Regions from separate parts of the Shimia sp. R9_3 genome, predicted to be linked through region 2. Evidence: riboswitches for the same ligand, from Rfam matches in the RefSeq annotation. Region 2 holds a riboswitch; each other region holds the start of a gene.
The links. Region 2 has a riboswitch for cobalamin ahead of J7412_RS16685 (DUF4198 domain-containing protein). Riboswitches for the same ligand answer to the same signal wherever they lie in the genome.

Region 1 (4,207 bases), 100 kb from region 2:
CCACCTATTTCTTTGCATTCTCCATCACCGACACGCCCGAACTCTTGGGCCCAGCAGAAGGGTGCCGCGCTGAGGTGATCCCCTTCAACCCAGCGCTCAAGAACAACAGCCTGCAAGCCTCATTGGCGCTGCTCAGCCGGGAAGAGACCCCGAGCATCCCCAATGTAGGCAAAGAATTTGCCGATAGGATCATCCTCATATGCGCGTGATACTGTCTTTCTGTGTGATCGCAGCTCTGGCGCTTGCGGTCTTCTGGATGGTGGATTTCTCCTCGGTCTCCGCTTGGGCGGTTGAGGCGCAGCGTGGATTTCAAAACCAGATGGCCGGAACAGTCCGCGCTTTGAAAATGGGCGAGCCGGGCGCTTATTTTGCGCTTCTCAGCGCAACCGCCGCCTACGGCTTTGTGCATGCGCTGGGGCCGGGGCACGGCAAATATCTCGTTGGCGGTGTGGGGCTCGGTACAGAAGTCTCCGCCATGCGCCTGCTGTCACTCGCCGTGGCCTCGAGCCTCGCACAGGCACTTTGGGCGATCATCTTGGTCTATGGCGGTTTCTCCATTGTGCAGGCCAGCGCGCAACAGATGACAGGGTGGACCGAGGACATTCTGGCCCCCGCCAGCTATCTCGCCATTTCCTGTGTGGGACTCGCGATCATCTGGCGAGGTGCGCGCGCGCTTCCCAAAAGCACGGCCAAGCACAGCCACCACCATGATCACTCCCATGACCACGCTCGTGATGACTGCGGCTGCGGTCACGCCCATGGCCCCACGGCTGAGGAAGCCGCCCGCCTTACATCTGTCAGAGAGGCCATCGCGCTGATCCTCAGCATTGCAATCCGGCCCTGCACCGGCGCCGTTTTCCTGCTGGTCATCGCGTGGCAAATGGACATCAAAACCGCCGGCGCTCTGGCCGTTGTGGTTATGGGGCTGGGCACCGCCGCCCTGACAAGTCTTGTGGCGGTCTCAAGCACTGCTGCCCGCCGCTTGGCTGTGATGTCATCGGGCTCCCTGCACGGCGTGGCCACCATGCTGCCTGCGCTGCAGATGTTGACCGGCCTGATGATCCTGATCTTCAGCCTCGGCCTGCTCGGCTTCACATTCTAAAGCCCCTACGCCCCGCAAAGGCCTAGATGCGCATTTTTTGGCCGAAACCCGCCCATCCTGCGCATCATTTTTTCAGAAAATCCCACGGCTTCTTTCGAAAATTTACCCCCGATCGGGCCAATGTCTGTTTTGCAACCGGAAAGGTCGCAAAAATTTTAGAGGCAATCCGACTTCAAAATATCTTGCGGGCGTGAGGTGCTGTTGCCGGTTTGTCCGGCAATGGAGAATTGGGAAGCCGGTGAAATACCGGCACTGCCCCCGCAACGGTAACGAAGGTGAGGTTCGGCAAACGACCACTGGGAGGAGGATCCCGGGAAGGTGCCAAAACCAGGTGAAAGCCGCTTCGAAGTCCGGAAACCAGCCTTGCAAACGTCAAACCGCGGGTGGCGGTGGAGGCTTCTGTCTGGGCGCGATCCTCATCCCGCCTGCGCAAGCCTCTGTGCCATCTGCCCCAAGCAAGGCCGCGGGGTGCGGCAGGAGAGCCAGATTTGAATAACATTCACACCCTATTGGCGCGTCGAAACCCGGGTCATGCTCTAGAGCAAGCCTTCTATACAGATCCCGAGATCTTTCAGACCGACCTTGAAGCCATCCACTATCGCGAGTGGCTGTTTGCCATTCCGTCTTGCGAATTGGAGAAAGCAGGCAGCTACGTCACCTACAATGTTGGCGCTTACCGCGTCATCATTGTGCGCGGTGCCGACAATCAGATCCGCGCCTTTCACAACACCTGCCGCCATCGCGGCTCGGTGATCTGCAAAGCTGCCAAGGGCCATGCCCCCAAGCTGGTCTGCCCTTATCACCAGTGGACCTATGAGCTGGACGGCTCGCTGCTCTGGGCGCGCGACATGGGGCCGGATTTTGACCCCAAGCAACATGGCCTGAAAACCGTGCATTGTCAGGAGCTCGCCGGTCTCGTCTACATCTGTCTGGCAGACGAAGCCCCTGATTTCGCACCCTTCGCAGAAACCGTGCACCCCTATTTGGAGGCTCATGATCTGGGCAATGCCAAAGTGGCATTCGAAAGCTCCATTGTCGAAAACGGCAACTGGAAGCTGGTCTGGGAAAACAATCGTGAATGTTACCACTGTGGCGGCAACCACCCGGCCTTGTGCCGCACCTACCCCGATGACCCCAGCGTGACCGGCATTGGCGAAGGTGGCGAAACACCTGACCACCTGCAGGCCCATTTTGACCGCTGCGAAGCCGCCGGTCTGCCCTCCAACTTCCACCTCAGCGAAGAAGGCCAATACCGCGTGGCGCGCATGCCGCTAAAAGAAGGCGCGGAAAGCTACACGATGGATGGCAAAACCGCCGTACGTCCGTGGCTCGGACGCGTGCCATTCGCTGATGCTGGCGCATTGCTGCAGTTCCACTACCCGACAACCTGGAACCACTTCCTCGCAGACCATTCCATCGTCTTCCGCGTCACCCCGATCAGCCCGACCGAGACCGAAGTCACCACCAAATGGCTGGTGCACAAAGACGCCGTGGAAGGCCGGGATTATGATCTCAAGCGCCTGACTGAAGTCTGGATGGCCACCAACGATGAAGACCGCCGCGTGGTCGAGGACAACCAGCAGGGCATCAACAGCCCCGCCTATGTGCCCGGCCCCTATTCCCCGACACAGGAATCCGGCGTGCTGCAGTTTGTTGAATGGTATTGCGCCAAACTGGCCAGCCACCTGACCCCAAACACCCTTGCTGCGGAGTGATGTGATGAAAGATCTTCAGACCACCGCAACCGTTTGGCAGGACAACGAGATGCTGGAATGCGTCTCCATCGTGCCGGAAATGCCCAACACGGCGAGCTTCACCTTCCGCGCCCCATCCGGCGCCCTCTTCGCCTATGATCCGGGGCAGTTCCTGACCCTGGAAATCCCCGCACCGGGTCAGCCGGGAGGCGTGGTGCACCGCACCTACACGATATCCTCCTCGCCCTCACGCCCGCGCTCGATCACCATCACTGCAAAGGCACAGCCTGACAGCATCGGCACCCGCTGGATGCTCGACAACCTGCGCCCCGGCATGCGCCTGAGAGCCTTGGGACCGGCAGGCCTCTTCACCAACGCGGGCAGCACAGCGAAGAAATTCCTCTTCATCTCGGCAGGTTCCGGCGTCACCCCCATGATGTCGATGACCACCTGCATGTGGGACGAAGGCCAGGAACTGGACGCCGTCTTCATCAACTGCGCCAAGCGCCCCTCGGAAATCATCTTCCGCCAAAGGCTTGAACAGATGGCCAGCCGCACCCCCGGACTGGATCTCAAATTTGTGGTCGAAGAGCCCGATCCCTACCGCCCCTGGACGGGCTATCAGGGGCAGTTCAACCAGCTGATGCTGGGCCTGATGGCGCCGGATTATCTTGACCGCGAGGTCTATTGCTGCGGGCCAGAGCCCTTCATGACCGCGGTGCGCGAAGCGCTGGCCGGTCTGGGCTTTGACATGGACAACTACCATCAGGAGAGCTTTGGCGCGCCGGTGGAAACCGAGGCCGAACAGCCCGCGCTGGATGATGTGGTGCCTGACGAGGACCGCAAGGCGGAAATCCACTTCGCCACGTCTGATGTCACCGCCAAAGTCGCCGAGACCGAAACCGTGCTCGCCGCCGCGCGCTCGGTCGGGCTCAACATCCCCTCAGGCTGTACCTTCGGCGTCTGCGGCACCTGCAAGGTCAAAAAGACCGAAGGCGAGGTGCATATGGTTCACAACGGCGGCATTTCGGACGACGACATCGAAGCCGGCTACATCCTCGCCTGCTGCTCCAACCCGATTGGCAAAGTGGCAGTAGAGGTCTGAGCCCCCCGCTCTCGGGCTCACAGAAAGGCCCGGCAGACATGCCGGGCTTTTTTTGTGTTCTATGGCTTTTGAGGCGATGGTGTTCTGGAAGTGTTTCGATTGACTACAGAGAAGAATTTGCAGCAATCCCCACTTTCGCTTTGCAAAGCGAAAGTCAGCATTTTTAGAAAGCCCAATGTTTTGTAGCGGCGTGACCCTTATCTACTAGGGGTTGCTGATGCAATGAAAATGCTTGCTTTGATTGCATCCAAACGCTTCCTGTGTAGGAGTAGTGTTAGCAAACGAGAGGCTTGTCGATGTCTTCCG
Region 2 (4,207 bases):
GGCTTTGATCGCGTCGTTGTTCACGAGGATCTTGGTGCCTTCAGCGCCGTCATAGCCGTTGTTGTTGGTGGCAAACGGAAGATCGTGGCGAGACATGAAGTTCTCGGTGAAGATCCATGGCAGGTGGGATTGGGTCAGCGCGGTGTAGCCGGCTTCTTTCAGCGCAGGAGCGGTGACAGTCTGGAACTCTTCCCAGGTTTTTGGCGGCTCAACGCCGGCTTTCTCAAACGCCTGCACGTTATAGTACATGATTGGCGAGGAGGAGTTGAACGGCATGCCGATCATCTTGTCGTCCGCGTCTGCATAGAAGTAGCGCACGCCAGAGATGTAGTCGTTGATGTCAAAGGCAACGCCATTGTCTGTCAACAGATCCTGCACCGGAACAGTTGCGCCTTTGGCGCCGATGACGGTTGCGGCGCCAGCATCAAACACCTGAAGGATGTTTGGCTGTTCGCCAGCGCGGAAGGCAGCGATGCCTGCGGTAAGGGCTTCTTCGTAGGTGCCTTTGAAAACAGGGGTGATTTTGTATTCGTCTTGAGACGCGTTGAAGTCTTCTGCGATGGCATTCACAGTTTCGCCCAATGCGCCGCCCATGGCATGCCACCAGGTGATTTCAGTTTCAGCAAAGGCAGAGTTTGCCACCATTGCGAATGCGGCCGCAGCCGTGCTTGTCATGAAATGTTTCACAATCGGTCTCCAGTTGAGTCGGCAAACCCAGTTTGGATTCACCAGCGTTTTCCGACCCCCATTGCCCTCCGACAAAGGTGATCTGTGTAAATTCGGTGCGCCTGCAGATTGCTCAGCGCGAGGGTTGTGCAATATCTGCACACGTGTTCAGGTAGCGGAGATATGCGACAGTTCTGTGAAGCGAATTTTGCGTTTTTGTTAAGTTTCATCCGGGAGGCACCAAGCGGAGATGAATCATGGCGTTGACAAAGAGCGGCCCAAATCACGCCGGGTGACCGCCCAAGCGGTGGCAGATGCAGTTGGAGTGTCTCGTTCCGCGGTGTCCCGGGCATTTACCGAAGGCGCATATCTGGACAACGCGAAGCGTCGGGCGATTTTGCAGATGGCCGCGAAAATGGGGTATCAACCCAATGCCTTGGCTGCAGGTCTTCAGGGAGGCAGGTCCCATCTTGTCGCCATCTTTGTTGGAAATATGCGCAGCGCCTATGACTCTATGTTTGTCAGCCAGCTGGTGCGCGAGCTCAATGGAATCGACAAATGGCCGGTTTTGATTGATGGCGGCGGCAAACGTGCAGCCACCGCCATTGACGAAATCATGCGCTACCCGCTGGACGCTCTCATTCTGCGCGGGGGAAGCATGTCTGCCGACATCGTCACCCATTGCGCGCGCTTTGGCATCCCCATGATCTCCTCGGGTCGGCCAGTAGATGCATCCGGAGTTGATAACGTCTGCTGCCGCAATGCGCTTGGGAGCAGGCTGATAACAGAGCGCCTTATAGCCAGCGGGAGAAAACGGTTTGGACTTATTGCAGGCCCAAAGGATTTTCATTCAGCTGAAGGCCGCCGAGAAGGCGTGCTTGATGCCCTCGGTGAAGCAGGGCTGTCTCTTCAATGTGAAGCTTTCAGTGACTACACCGTGGATTCTGGTCACCAGATCGCACTTGAGATGCTGGCTTCCAATTTCATTGACGCCTTGGTTTGCTCCAATGACGCTTCGGCAATTGGCGCTCTGACGGCAGCACGCGAACTGGGGCGCTCGGTTCCGGGTGAGATTGCGATTGTCGGCTTTGATGATATCGACATGGCCAAGTGGCCGATGTTTGACCTCACCACGGTGCGCAACCCCATTGACGCCTCCGTGCGCGAGATCATTGCGCTCTTGGAGCGCCGACTCGCCGATCCCACGAAAGACGATGAGACTGCCTACGTCGATCCCAGCGTCGTTGACCGCGGCACGCATTAATTTTTGGGCAATCTCGCGCCATTCCGTTTCATATTTATCTACTTTGATTCCGCAATTGTGTCCGCTGAGGTCGCAATCCGTTATTGACCCGCTCTCGCCGCATCTGGCAAGAACGCGCCATGTTCGGTTCCGGGTTAACCCGGAAGCAATAGGGAATGTAGTGCGGCGATATCGGTGCCAAATCTGCAACTGCCCCCGCAACTGTAAGCGGCGAGCACGGCTGAAAACGCCACTGGGGTTTCCCGGGAAGGCCAGCATCGTGTTTTGACCCGCAAGTCAGGAGACCTGCCGGACATGCGCCCTTGAAAGGGGCGTTCATTATCGGCGACGGGGTGTGCGCCGGGTCCGCTTGGTTTGGAAACCGAGTGGCTCCGCGCTCTCCGAAGTCACACAAAAATAAATGCGCCGGGGAAGGCGCAACGTGATAAGGACCAAACAAATGAAAAAGCTGCTTTTGGCGGCCACCGCTGCTCTTTCCATCCCCGCGATGGCGCAAGCGCATTTTCTTCTGGAATACACCGAAGACACGATGATTGAGCGCCCCGGTGACGTTCCAGTCAAGCTTATTTTCTGGCATCCGCATGAAGCGGGTCATGTGATGACCTTGGAAAAGCCTGAAGAGTTTTTCGTTATCCACAACAGTGAGAAAACGGACCTCTTGGGTACGCTTGAAGAGACCACCTTTGACGGTCCTGACAACAGTGCAAAAGCCTTCTTGGGAACGGTTCCGGTAAAGCGCTCGGGGGACTATGTCGTCGTGACTGTGCCCGCGCCTTACTATGAAGAGTCCGAGGACATCTACATTCAGCAGATCACCAAAACTTACCTGAACCGCAACGAGCTGCCGACCGACTGGGATCAGCCCCATGGGCTCGCAACCGAGATCCTGCCGCTGAACAAGCCATACAACATTATTGCGGGGTCTACCTTCACCGGCCGTGTTCTGAGCGAAGGTCAGCCAGTGGCGGGTGCTGAAATCGAGATCGAATATATGGCAGCAGAGCCAGATCTGGAAGGCACTGGAGCCAAAGCAGCGATCGTGTCGCCTCTGCCAGGCGGCGCAATCGTGGCGATCTCCGACGACAATGGCTACTTCTCTTTCGGTGTTCCAAAAGCAGGTTACTGGGGTTTTGCCGCTCTGGGTTCTGGGCCGGAAACCGAGCATGAGGGCAAAGAGCTGAGCCAGGATGCGGTTATCTGGGTCCGCGCTTGGGATCTGGAGTAACGCTTCATGCACATTGTTGACGGAGCCTTGTCCAATCCGGTTGTCATCGGCGGCGCACTCGCAGCGGTCGGCGGCATTGCGATGGGACTAAGATCACTGGACCTTGACCGCATCCCGGCTGCTGGCGTGTTGTCGGCAAGCTTTTTTGTGGCATCTCTGATCCATGTCCCGATTGGCCCGTCATCTGTGCATTTGATTTTGAACGGTCTAGCCGGGCTCTTGCTCGGCTGGGCCGCATTTCCCGCCCTCTTTGTAGGGTTGCTTTTGCAAGCGGTATTCTTTGGCTTTGGCGGTTTAACCGTGCTCGGGATCAACGCCGTCAATATCGCGTTTCCTGCGGTATTAGCCTGGATGTTGTTTGGCCGCCTAATCGGCCGAGGCTCGCCTGTTCAAGGGGCGATCTGGGGCGGGATCGGCGGCGCCTTTGCAATTGCGGCCACAACCGCACTTGTCGCGGTTTCATTGGCCCTTTCAGGCGAAGAGTTCATTACTGCGGCGAAACTCGTGTTTTTTGCCCATATTCCCGTGATGGTCATTGAGGCTGTTCTAACGGGGTTTGCGGTCTTGCTCGCGCGCAAAGTCAAACCGGAGCTGTTTTTGAAAGGGCGAGCTGCGTGAAAAAGCTGATCTTAATGTGTGTGCTGGTTCTTTCACCGCTGCCTGCCCTGGCCCATAAGGTGATTGCCGGAGTGTTCCCGTCGGGTGATGCGATCGAAGGAGAATTGGGCTTCTCAAACGGGGATATGGCAAAAGATCAAGAAGTTGTTGTCACTGGTCCAGATGGCGCCGAATTGGGGCGCACGGTGACTGATGCGGATGGTTTTTTTGTGTTCACACCAAGCAGCCCGGTCGCGCATACATTTTTTGCCGATCTTGGTGCAGGCCACATTGCTGAGGTCACCATGCCTGCCGAGGAAGTCGCGGAGATTTTGGGGGTTGCGGCAGAAATAATGGATCCAGCGCCAGCCGACCAGTCAGGCTCAAATGTCAGCGGTGTGACCGTTGCCTCGCTTTCTGAGGAAGAACGCGCAGCGATTGCCCAAGCTGTTAGA
Region 3 (4,207 bases), on a different contig from region 2:
GGCGAGCGCCACCTGAAAGACCGGTGCTTCGGTCGCGTCCAGAGGCGAGGTGCCATCTGCGCCTTTGCCGGAGAAAGAGGTGGCGTTCACAATCGCGGCGGGTTTCAGATCGCGGAGGGTGTCCGCCAGCCAAGCGGCGGAGGCGGGCACTTTGAGAGAGGGGGCAAACAGGCCCACCACATCAAAACCACGTCCGCGGAACTCTTCAAACAGCGCCTCAATCGGCGCGGTGTCAGCGGCGCTGACGTAGGCGCGATAGAAGGTCAGGGCAATCAGCGGCTTTGCAGCGTCGCGCCCGGTGAGCGGGTCAGACAGGCCCGTCTCAGGTGTCCAGCCGCCGTGATCGGGCAGCGCTTTGGAGCCCATGACCGGCTTTGCATAGAGCCCTGCGGCCAATGCCAGCTGCGCCAGTGCGGCCTGGGCAGCAACCGCTCCGCCGGTGTCACAGAGATGGGTCAGGCGGTGCAGGGTGGACACTGGCAGGGTGGAGACTTCATCCAGCCGTGTATCCGGCCGCCCGTCTGCGGGCAGCGCCGCAAGGGCGATGCCTTTTTCCGCCGCCAATGCCTGTACCTGCTGGATACCGTATTGCCAGTAGGAGATGCCGCCAATCAGACGGATCAGGATGGCTTTGGCACCAGACAGCGTTTGCTCAATGTAGGTGTCGACCGACAGCGGGTGTTTCAACGCTGTCAGATTGGCAAGACGCAGCGTGGGCAGATCGCCGTTGCTGCGATGCCAGCCTGCCGCGAAAGCCCCCAGATCGCTGTCGGAAAACGACAGCACCACAAGGTCAGCCGGTGACTGACCCAGATCCATTGGGGTTTCGGCCTCATCAAGACCGTGGCTTTCGCGAAAGACTACATGCATGGGCGTTTAGTCTACCAGAGCGGCGCGGATCGCATCCACATTTACGTCATCATGTTCCGCAATCACGACCATGCGGCCATGACGGCCCTCCTCGGGCTTCCATGGGCGGTCAAACTGATGACGCACGCGCGCGCCCACAGCCTGCACCAGAAGACGCATGGGTTTGCCTTCGACGGCGGCGTAGCCTTTGACGCGCAGGATGTTGAGATCTTTGGCCATTTTCTCGATCTTGGCGGCAAAAGCTGCGGGATCGCTCTGCTCTGGAACGTCGATCACAACGCTTTCAAAATCGTCATGTTCGTGGTCGTGGTGCCCATCGTGATGGGAGGGGCGAGCCTCCAGATCATCCTCTGCGGCGGCTTCCAGACCGAGGATCACGCGCGGGTCCACTTCGCCTTCGGCCACTTCGACCACTGGCAGAGGGCGGGGCGCTTCGGCCAGCACGATTTCCTTGGCTTTGGCCACACCATCGGGGCCTGCAAGATCCGGTTTGGTCAGAAGAACAATGTCCGCGCAGCTGATCTGATCTTCGAAAACCTCGGAAAGCGGGGTTTCGTGATCCAAGCCTTCATCTGCTTCGCGCTGGGCATCCACTGCGGCCACATCAGGGGCAAAACGGCCATCGGCAACCGCTTCGGCATCGGCCAGCGCGATCACGCCGTCCACGGTGATTTTGGAACGGATATCGGGCCAGTCAAAGGCTTTCAGCAGCGGCTTTGGCAGGGCCAGGCCGGAGGTTTCAATCAGAATGTGCTCGGGGCGCGGCTCAAGCTGCATAAGGGCTTCGATGGTGGGGATAAAATCATCCGCCACGGTGCAGCAGATGCAGCCGTTGGCCAGCTCCATGATGTTTTCCGCCGGGCAATCCGGGATGGCGCAGGATTTCAGGATCTCGCCGTCCACACCCACATCGCCAAATTCATTGACGATCACCGCAAGGCGTTTGCCCTGTGGTTTGGTCATCAGATTGCGCACGAGTGTCGTTTTGCCGGATCCCAGAAAACCGGTGATGACGGTGACAGGGAGTTTTTCAAGAGTGCTCATTCGGGGATCTCCAGTGGGGGAATGCGGGCGATGCAGTTTTTGCGGAAATGGGTGGAGCGTTCGCGCCACGGGACCAGCCCGTCAGCGGTGGCGGCATATTTGCTCACGCCGTCCGCGACCAGTTCCGCGTCTTCTGCACCGGTGAAATTGCCATAGACATAGGTCCAGCGCTCATCGCCGCCACGCACGGTGATCGAGCAGCCAAAATCGCAGTTGGAAAAGCACTCAACACCTTTCACCGTCACGTTTTCCGGCAGGTCTGAGGCGGTGAGCGCATCAAACAATTGCGTACCGGGGCGCGGCCCTTCGACGTCGGTTGGCTGGCCGGCACGGCAGGTGGTGCAGACAAGCAATTCGACTGGAGCATTTGCATCAGCCATCAGATCTGGTCCCTTTTCAGGGACGGGGCAAACACGGGACATCTGTGGAGAGCCCGACACCGAAACACCCCGTCCGGTTTATGTCATTTGCGCTGGCAGGTCTCCCGGCTTGCGGATCTCAGAGCTTGGGCTCTGGTGGTCCTCCTGCCTTCCCGGATTTCTCCAGTGGCTGTGGCGGACCTCTCCGGTCACGGTCGCGGGGGCGGCTGCGCTTTGGGCCTTGACGTTGGACCCGTTTCACATTCCCTTTTCACCTGCTCAAATCGAGCAGAAACCAGCGACAACCCGAATGGGCAATGATTGCGGCTAAGTCAAGCGCGAACGGAGGGGCAGGAATGTCTGAAAACACGGATCAGAACGAACGCCACAAGGCCAAGATGGCCAAAATCAAAGCGGCGCGAGACAGGATGATGGCCACAAAGACCGAAGAAAAAGGTCTGATCATCGTGCACACCGGGCCGGGCAAAGGCAAAAGCTCCTCCGGATTTGGCATGATTATGCGCTGCATTGCACATGGCATGCCGGTGGCTGTGGTGCAGTTCATCAAAGGCGCGATGGCCACGGGGGAGCGGGCCTTTCTGGAAGAGCATTTCCCAGAAGAAGTGCAATTTCATGTGTCAGGGGAAGGGTTTACCTGGGAGACGCAGGACCGGGAGCGCGACATTGCCAAAGCAGAAGCAGGCTGGGAACTGGCCAAGGAGCTGATCCGCAACCCGGAGAACCGCTTTGTGATGCTCGATGAAATCAACATCGCGCTGCGCAATGACTATCTCAACATCGACGACGTGGTCGATTTTCTGCTGAGCGAAAAGCCTGCGATGACTCACGTTCTTTTGACCGGCCGCAATGCTAAGCCGGAGCTGATTGAGGCTGCTGATCTGGTGACAGAGATGACCCTGCTGAAACATCCGTTCCGCGATGGCATCAAGGCGCAGGCGGGGGTGGAATTCTGATGGCGATCAAACGTCTGCTCACCGAATTTGGCATGGGCTCTTCGCTCAGACGCCAGGATTACACCGAGGCGGCGAGCCGCGCTGTGAAGGACGCGCTGTGGCACAATTCGATCAATCTGGCGGAGCTTTTTAGCAAAGACAAATCAGAGATGATCATCACCGTTGAGGTGGCGGTGCAGCAACCGGAGCAGATTGACACTGCGGTGATTGCGGCGATCTTCCCTTATGGGCAGGTGACGGTTGTGCCGGTCAAAGGCGGGCTGGACGTGCCGCGCACGGACGGCGGCAACCCGACGGTGATGGCCAATGTGGCGATTTCGGTGGCTTTGGATGTGGAGGTCGCGGCATGAGCGAGCAGCGTTTCATCATCGAAATGGGCATGGGCAACGACCAATACGGGCAGGATTACACCAAGGCTGCGGCCCGTGCGATCGAGGATGCAATTCGCCATTCTGCCATCCCGATGTTTGCCGCTTTAGGTAAGGATCCCAAAGAGATGCGGGTGCAGGTGACGGTGGGGGTGCAGGCGCCGGAAGAGGTGGATTGTGACGCATTGGTTAAGAATTTGCCCCGCGGGCGCGCGGAGGTGAAAGCGGTGTTTGGGGGGATGAATGTGACAAATCCCGATGACGGAAACGTGCTTGTCATCGCTTCTGCGGCGGTGGAGGCCTTCCTCCCAAAACAGGGCTGAGCCATGGGCAAGGCAATTATGATTCAGGGCACGGGCTCCAATGTGGGCAAGTCGATGCTGGTGGCGGGGCTGTGCCGGGCGGCGGCGCGGCGGGGTCTGTCTGTGGCACCGTTCAAGCCGCAGAATATGTCTAACAATGCGGCTGTGACCGTTGACGGGGGCGAGATCGGACGGGCGCAGGCGTTGCAGGCGCTGGCCTGCGGCAAGGCGCTGACTGTGGATATGAACCCGGTGCTTCTGAAGCCGGAAACCGATGTGGGCTCGCAGGT
Region 4 (4,207 bases), 110 kb from region 2:
GCAGGTTCATCTGGCCAAGGCCGATGGCGTGGCTGTCATCATTGCCTTTGCGCACCGATGGCACGGAGTCGATCGCGGACATTTCAGATACAGCCGTCAGCGCACGGATCGCGGCCCCCACGGTACGGCCCAGATCTTTGCCGTCCATGGTTTTGGCGATGTTGAGCGAGCCGAGGTTGCAGGAAATATCGCTGCCCATCTTGGCATAGCCGAGGTCTTCGTTGAACTCAGACGCCTCATTCACCTGAAGAATTTCCGAACAGAGGTTGGACATGTTGATCCGGCCCTCAATCGGGTTCATCCGGTTCACCGTGTCTTCAAACATCACATAAGGGTAGCCGCTCTCAAACTGGATTTCGGCAATGGTCTGGAAGAATTCGCGCGCGTTCACCTTGGATTTGCGAATGCGCTTGTCGTCCACCATCTCCTCATATTTCTCGGTCACCGAGATCTCAGAGAAAGGCACGCCATAGACCTTCTCCACGTCATGCGGAGAGAACAGATACATATCGGCGTTTTTCTTAGCGAGCTCAAAGGTGATGTCGGGGATCACCACGCCAAGAGACAACGTCTTGATGCGGATTTTTTCGTCTGCGTTTTCGCGCTTTGTGTCGAGGAAACGCATGATGTCAGGATGGTGCGCGTTCAGATAGACCGCGCCTGCGCCCTGACGTGCGCCCAGCTGGTTGGCATAGGAAAAGCTGTCTTCGAGCAGCTTCATCACCGGGATCACACCGGAAGACTGGTTCTCAATGCCTTTGATCGGCGCGCCGTGCTCGCGGATGTTGGTCAGCAAAAGCGCCACACCGCCACCCCGCTTGGAGAGCTGCAGTGCAGAGTTGATGCCGCGGCCAATGCTTTCCATATTGTCTTCCAGACGCAGCAGGAAGCAGGAGATCAGCTCGCCACGGGAGGCTTTACCGGCGTTCAGGAAGGTCGGTGTGGCCGGCTGGAAACGGCCCTCCAGAATCTCTTCCATAAAGGCCATGGCCTGATCCTCATCCCCACGCGCCAGCGCCAGAGAGGTCATGACCACACGGTCCTCATAGCGCTCCAGGAAGCGCTGCCCGTCACGGGTTTTCAGCGTGTAGGAGGTGTAATATTTGAAGGCGCCAAGGAAGGTCGGGAACCGGAATTTCTTGGCATAGGCCGCTTCCCAGATCGCGCGCATGAAGTTCTTGGAATATTGATCCAGAACCGCTTCTTCATAGTAGCCTTCGCTCACCAGATAGCCGAGCTTTTCATCCAACGAGTGGAAGAAAACGGTGTTCTGGTTCACATGCTGCAGGAAATACTGACGCGCCGCCATGCGATCCGCGTCAAAGCGGATGTTGCCATCCGCGTCATACAGATTCAGCATCGCGTTGAGTGCGTGATAGTCCTGCTCGTTCACTGTGCTGTCGAGCATAGCGGTCTCCCAATCTTTTCCAGCCCCGCACGGACGCGGGAAATATCAGTTTCGGTGCCTGCCAGCTCGAACGTGTAGAGCAGCGGGACATTGCATTTTTCGGCGATGACGCGCCCGGCCAACCCATAGGTGGCGCCAAAGTTGCGATTGCCGGTGGCGATCACCCCAACAAGGTGGGCGCGTTTGGTGGCGTCGTTTAGAAAACGGATCACCTGTTTGGGCACTGCCCCCCGCCCCTGCCCATCTGCATAGGTCGGACAGATCAGAACAAAGGCTTCTTTGGGGTCAGGGAGCGGCGCGTCGGGATCTTCCGAGATGCGCGCGGCTTCAATACCAAGCCGCGTCACAAACCGGTGGGTGTTGCCCGATTTTGAGGAATAGTAGACAAGCGCCGGAAATTGGCGGCTCACCTCCCTTAGGCCAGCTGTGCGATCATGTCAGGGCGGAAGCCCGACCAGTGATCCGCCCCCGCCACAACCACCGGCGCCTGACGATAGCCCAGCTCGGTCACATGGCTCAGCGCGCTGTCGTCCTGCGTCAGATCAACCACATCATAGCTGATGCCTTTGGCGTCCAGCGCACGTGTGGTGGCGGTGCATTGTACACAAGCGGGTTTGGAATAAACGATGATGCTCATCTGTCCTCTTTCTTTTTGTCAAAGCCGAGGACGCAGAGTGGCAGCACCACTTCTTGCGCGCCCCCGAACCCTCCGTTCGTGGTCATCATTTTGCACTTTCGGCAGGTCTCCTGACTAGCGGATCAACGCTTGGCTGGCCTTCCCGAGGATGCCCCCCAGTGGCATATTCAGCCTTGCTATCCGCTTACAGTTGCGGGGGCAGCGCCGGAATTTCACCGGCTTCCCTCTTAGCCTTCGACAGGAATCGAAAGAACCGAAGCACCCCTATATAGGGTGTGATCACCACATAGTGTCAATATATAGCGGCATTGTGACTTCGATTTATTGTTGATGGATGCAAAGTTTCTGTGGATATCTGCCCAAGATATCCACATCACCGCCATCTCGGCGCAAGATCTTATCACCTTCAGAAAAATGGCCAGCCGCACACCGGCGCTTCACCTAAAGCGTTTCATCAGCGAAGGCGGAAAGGTAGAGCCCGCACACCGGCGACCAAGGATCAACAGACCCGTATTCAAACTCTGTCGCGCGGCCTTGCTGAACCGCGATGATATTGCTCCGGTGCAGGATTGTGAAAAGAAACCGCTCCTGTATCGCCTTGGCCGGGCCGATCATTTTCACGCGATCCCCATGCCAGCCAAAGTACATCTCCGCCACGATCTTCTTTGCCGGATCATCCTCCCCGGCCAAAGCGGCGAACTCGTCAACAAATTCATCGATGCCCGCCAGCTTCAGCACCTCGGGGCCGAAGTGATCCTTCAGCGTGCGTCGCAGAAATGACGTGGTGCCGCCCAGCGTCAAAGGCACCAGAACCGCCCCCGCCAGACCGGCTGCCCCCACCAAAAACGCACGCCGCCTCAAACTCATAGCTGCTCTCCCGCATAAAGCGACAGCGCCGATAGGGTGAGCGTCGGGTTCGCAGCCGCCCCGGTCGTGAAGGTCCCGGCCCCAAGACAGGCCAAATTGGAGACACCAAAGACCCGCAGGTTTTTGTCCACCACACCGGTTTTGCTGTCCGTACCCATCGGCGTGCCTCCGATAATATGCGCTTCCGTCGGCTCAATGCCCCCGATGCCGACAATCTCATGCTCGAACGGAATCAGTGAGGACACACGCTCACGCGCCCGCGCCAGGCCGGCATAGGCATAGGCGCTGTGCCCGGACCACAAAATCGTCGGCGCGTCGTCTTTTAACACAACCCGGTTCTGCTCCTGCGGCAAATCTTCGGCCACCAGCTTCAACTTCAGACGCTGCAGCCATTTTCCCTTCTCAAGGCGCAAAGACGGAGGCGCATTCCAGCTTTCAATGAGAACAGACGCCGCCTCACGACGAAACTCCCCATCATAAAATCCGTAACCCATCCCGGTCAGCGAGGTGCCGCCATAATAGTTGTCAAACGGGATGTTCACCCAAACAAATTGCCCCACCTGCTCATGCAGCCCACGCCCCACCAGATCAGAGCCAATACCTGATCTCAGCAGTATTGCCGAGTTGAAGATCGGGTTGGCCCCAAGCCCGACAAAATCCGCCCGCAAGGTGATCGGCCCCAACTCGGTCGTCTGGGCCACAACACCGGTGGCGAGCCCCGTAGCGGTCTCCACGGTGCGGCACTCCGCATCCAGCAGGTAATGAAACCCTTCATCCTCAAACAGTTCCAGCGAATTGAGGATCGTAAATTTTGCATCCACCGGACACAGGTTGCAGGCGCCAGACACACAACAGGTGGTGCGTCGCCCCCCATTGGAGCGCGCGCAGGGCATCGGCTGCCAGCTGGGCTCTTGGGCAAACAGCTTGCGCTCCGCCCGCGTTGGCGCATGCGGCGGAAACGGAAACGGGGCACTCCGGGGCGCATATCCAGCCTCATCGGAACCGGCGATATCCATCAGATACTCCGCTTCCACCATGTAAGGCTCGATGTCGCCGTAAGACACCGGCCAGTCCTGCGCCACGCCATATCTTGAAAACAACTCAAAATCGCTCGGCTGCAGACGCGGCGTGTTCCCCCACCAACAGTTTGAGCAGCCGCCAAACTGATGCCGTACGGTCCAGTCCTTGCGCTGTCCAGAGCTGTTTTCCTGCGCCACACCGCCTGTTGGATGCGGAACGCGGGTTTCCAGCTGGGTATCGTGATCAATAAACGGACCGCGCTCCAGAAACAGAAC

Region 1: it holds a riboswitch for cobalamin, as region 2 does, so the genes downstream of both, J7412_RS17130 (aromatic ring-hydroxylating dioxygenase subunit alpha) here and J7412_RS16685 (DUF4198 domain-containing protein) in region 2, are expected to answer to the same signal.
Region 3: it holds a riboswitch for cobalamin, as region 2 does, so the genes downstream of both, J7412_RS07120 (DUF1636 domain-containing protein) here and J7412_RS16685 (DUF4198 domain-containing protein) in region 2, are expected to answer to the same signal.
Region 4: it holds a riboswitch for cobalamin, as region 2 does, so the genes downstream of both, nrdH (glutaredoxin-like protein NrdH) here and J7412_RS16685 (DUF4198 domain-containing protein) in region 2, are expected to answer to the same signal.

Annotation. Positions count from the first base shown of each region.
Region 1 covers NZ_JAGHRP010000007.1:116,311-120,517, forward strand. The annotation lists gene J7412_RS17120 (DUF1007 family protein) at 1-209, shown strand, start outside; gene J7412_RS17125 (hypothetical protein) at 200-1,102, shown strand; cobalamin riboswitch at 1,279-1,483, shown strand; gene J7412_RS17130 (aromatic ring-hydroxylating dioxygenase subunit alpha) at 1,591-2,817, shown strand; gene J7412_RS17135 (hybrid-cluster NAD(P)-dependent oxidoreductase) at 2,822-3,901, shown strand.
Region 2 covers NZ_JAGHRP010000007.1:14,482-18,688, reverse strand. The annotation lists gene J7412_RS16695 (extracellular solute-binding protein) at 1-675, opposite strand, end outside; gene J7412_RS16690 (substrate-binding domain-containing protein) at 917-1,930, shown strand; cobalamin riboswitch at 2,038-2,238, shown strand; gene J7412_RS16685 (DUF4198 domain-containing protein) at 2,370-3,155, shown strand; gene cbiM (cobalt transporter CbiM) at 3,162-3,773, shown strand; gene J7412_RS16675 (cobalt ABC transporter permease) at 3,770-4,207, shown strand, end outside.
Region 3 covers NZ_JAGHRP010000002.1:549,860-554,066, forward strand. The annotation lists gene cobN (cobaltochelatase subunit CobN) at 1-870, opposite strand, end outside; gene cobW (cobalamin biosynthesis protein CobW) at 877-1,914, opposite strand; gene J7412_RS07120 (DUF1636 domain-containing protein) at 1,911-2,294, opposite strand; cobalamin riboswitch at 2,371-2,588, opposite strand; gene cobO (cob(I)yrinic acid a,c-diamide adenosyltransferase) at 2,630-3,247, shown strand; gene J7412_RS07130 (Lin0512 family protein) at 3,247-3,597, shown strand; gene J7412_RS07135 (Lin0512 family protein) at 3,594-3,938, shown strand; gene J7412_RS07140 (cobyric acid synthase) at 3,942-4,207, shown strand, end outside.
Region 4 covers NZ_JAGHRP010000007.1:122,961-127,167, forward strand. The annotation lists gene nrdE (class 1b ribonucleoside-diphosphate reductase subunit alpha) at 1-1,408, opposite strand, end outside; gene nrdI (class Ib ribonucleoside-diphosphate reductase assembly flavoprotein NrdI) at 1,390-1,818, opposite strand; gene nrdH (glutaredoxin-like protein NrdH) at 1,824-2,045, opposite strand; cobalamin riboswitch at 2,128-2,318, opposite strand; gene J7412_RS17165 (hypothetical protein) at 2,487-2,912, opposite strand; gene J7412_RS22115 (GMC family oxidoreductase) at 2,909-4,207, opposite strand, start outside.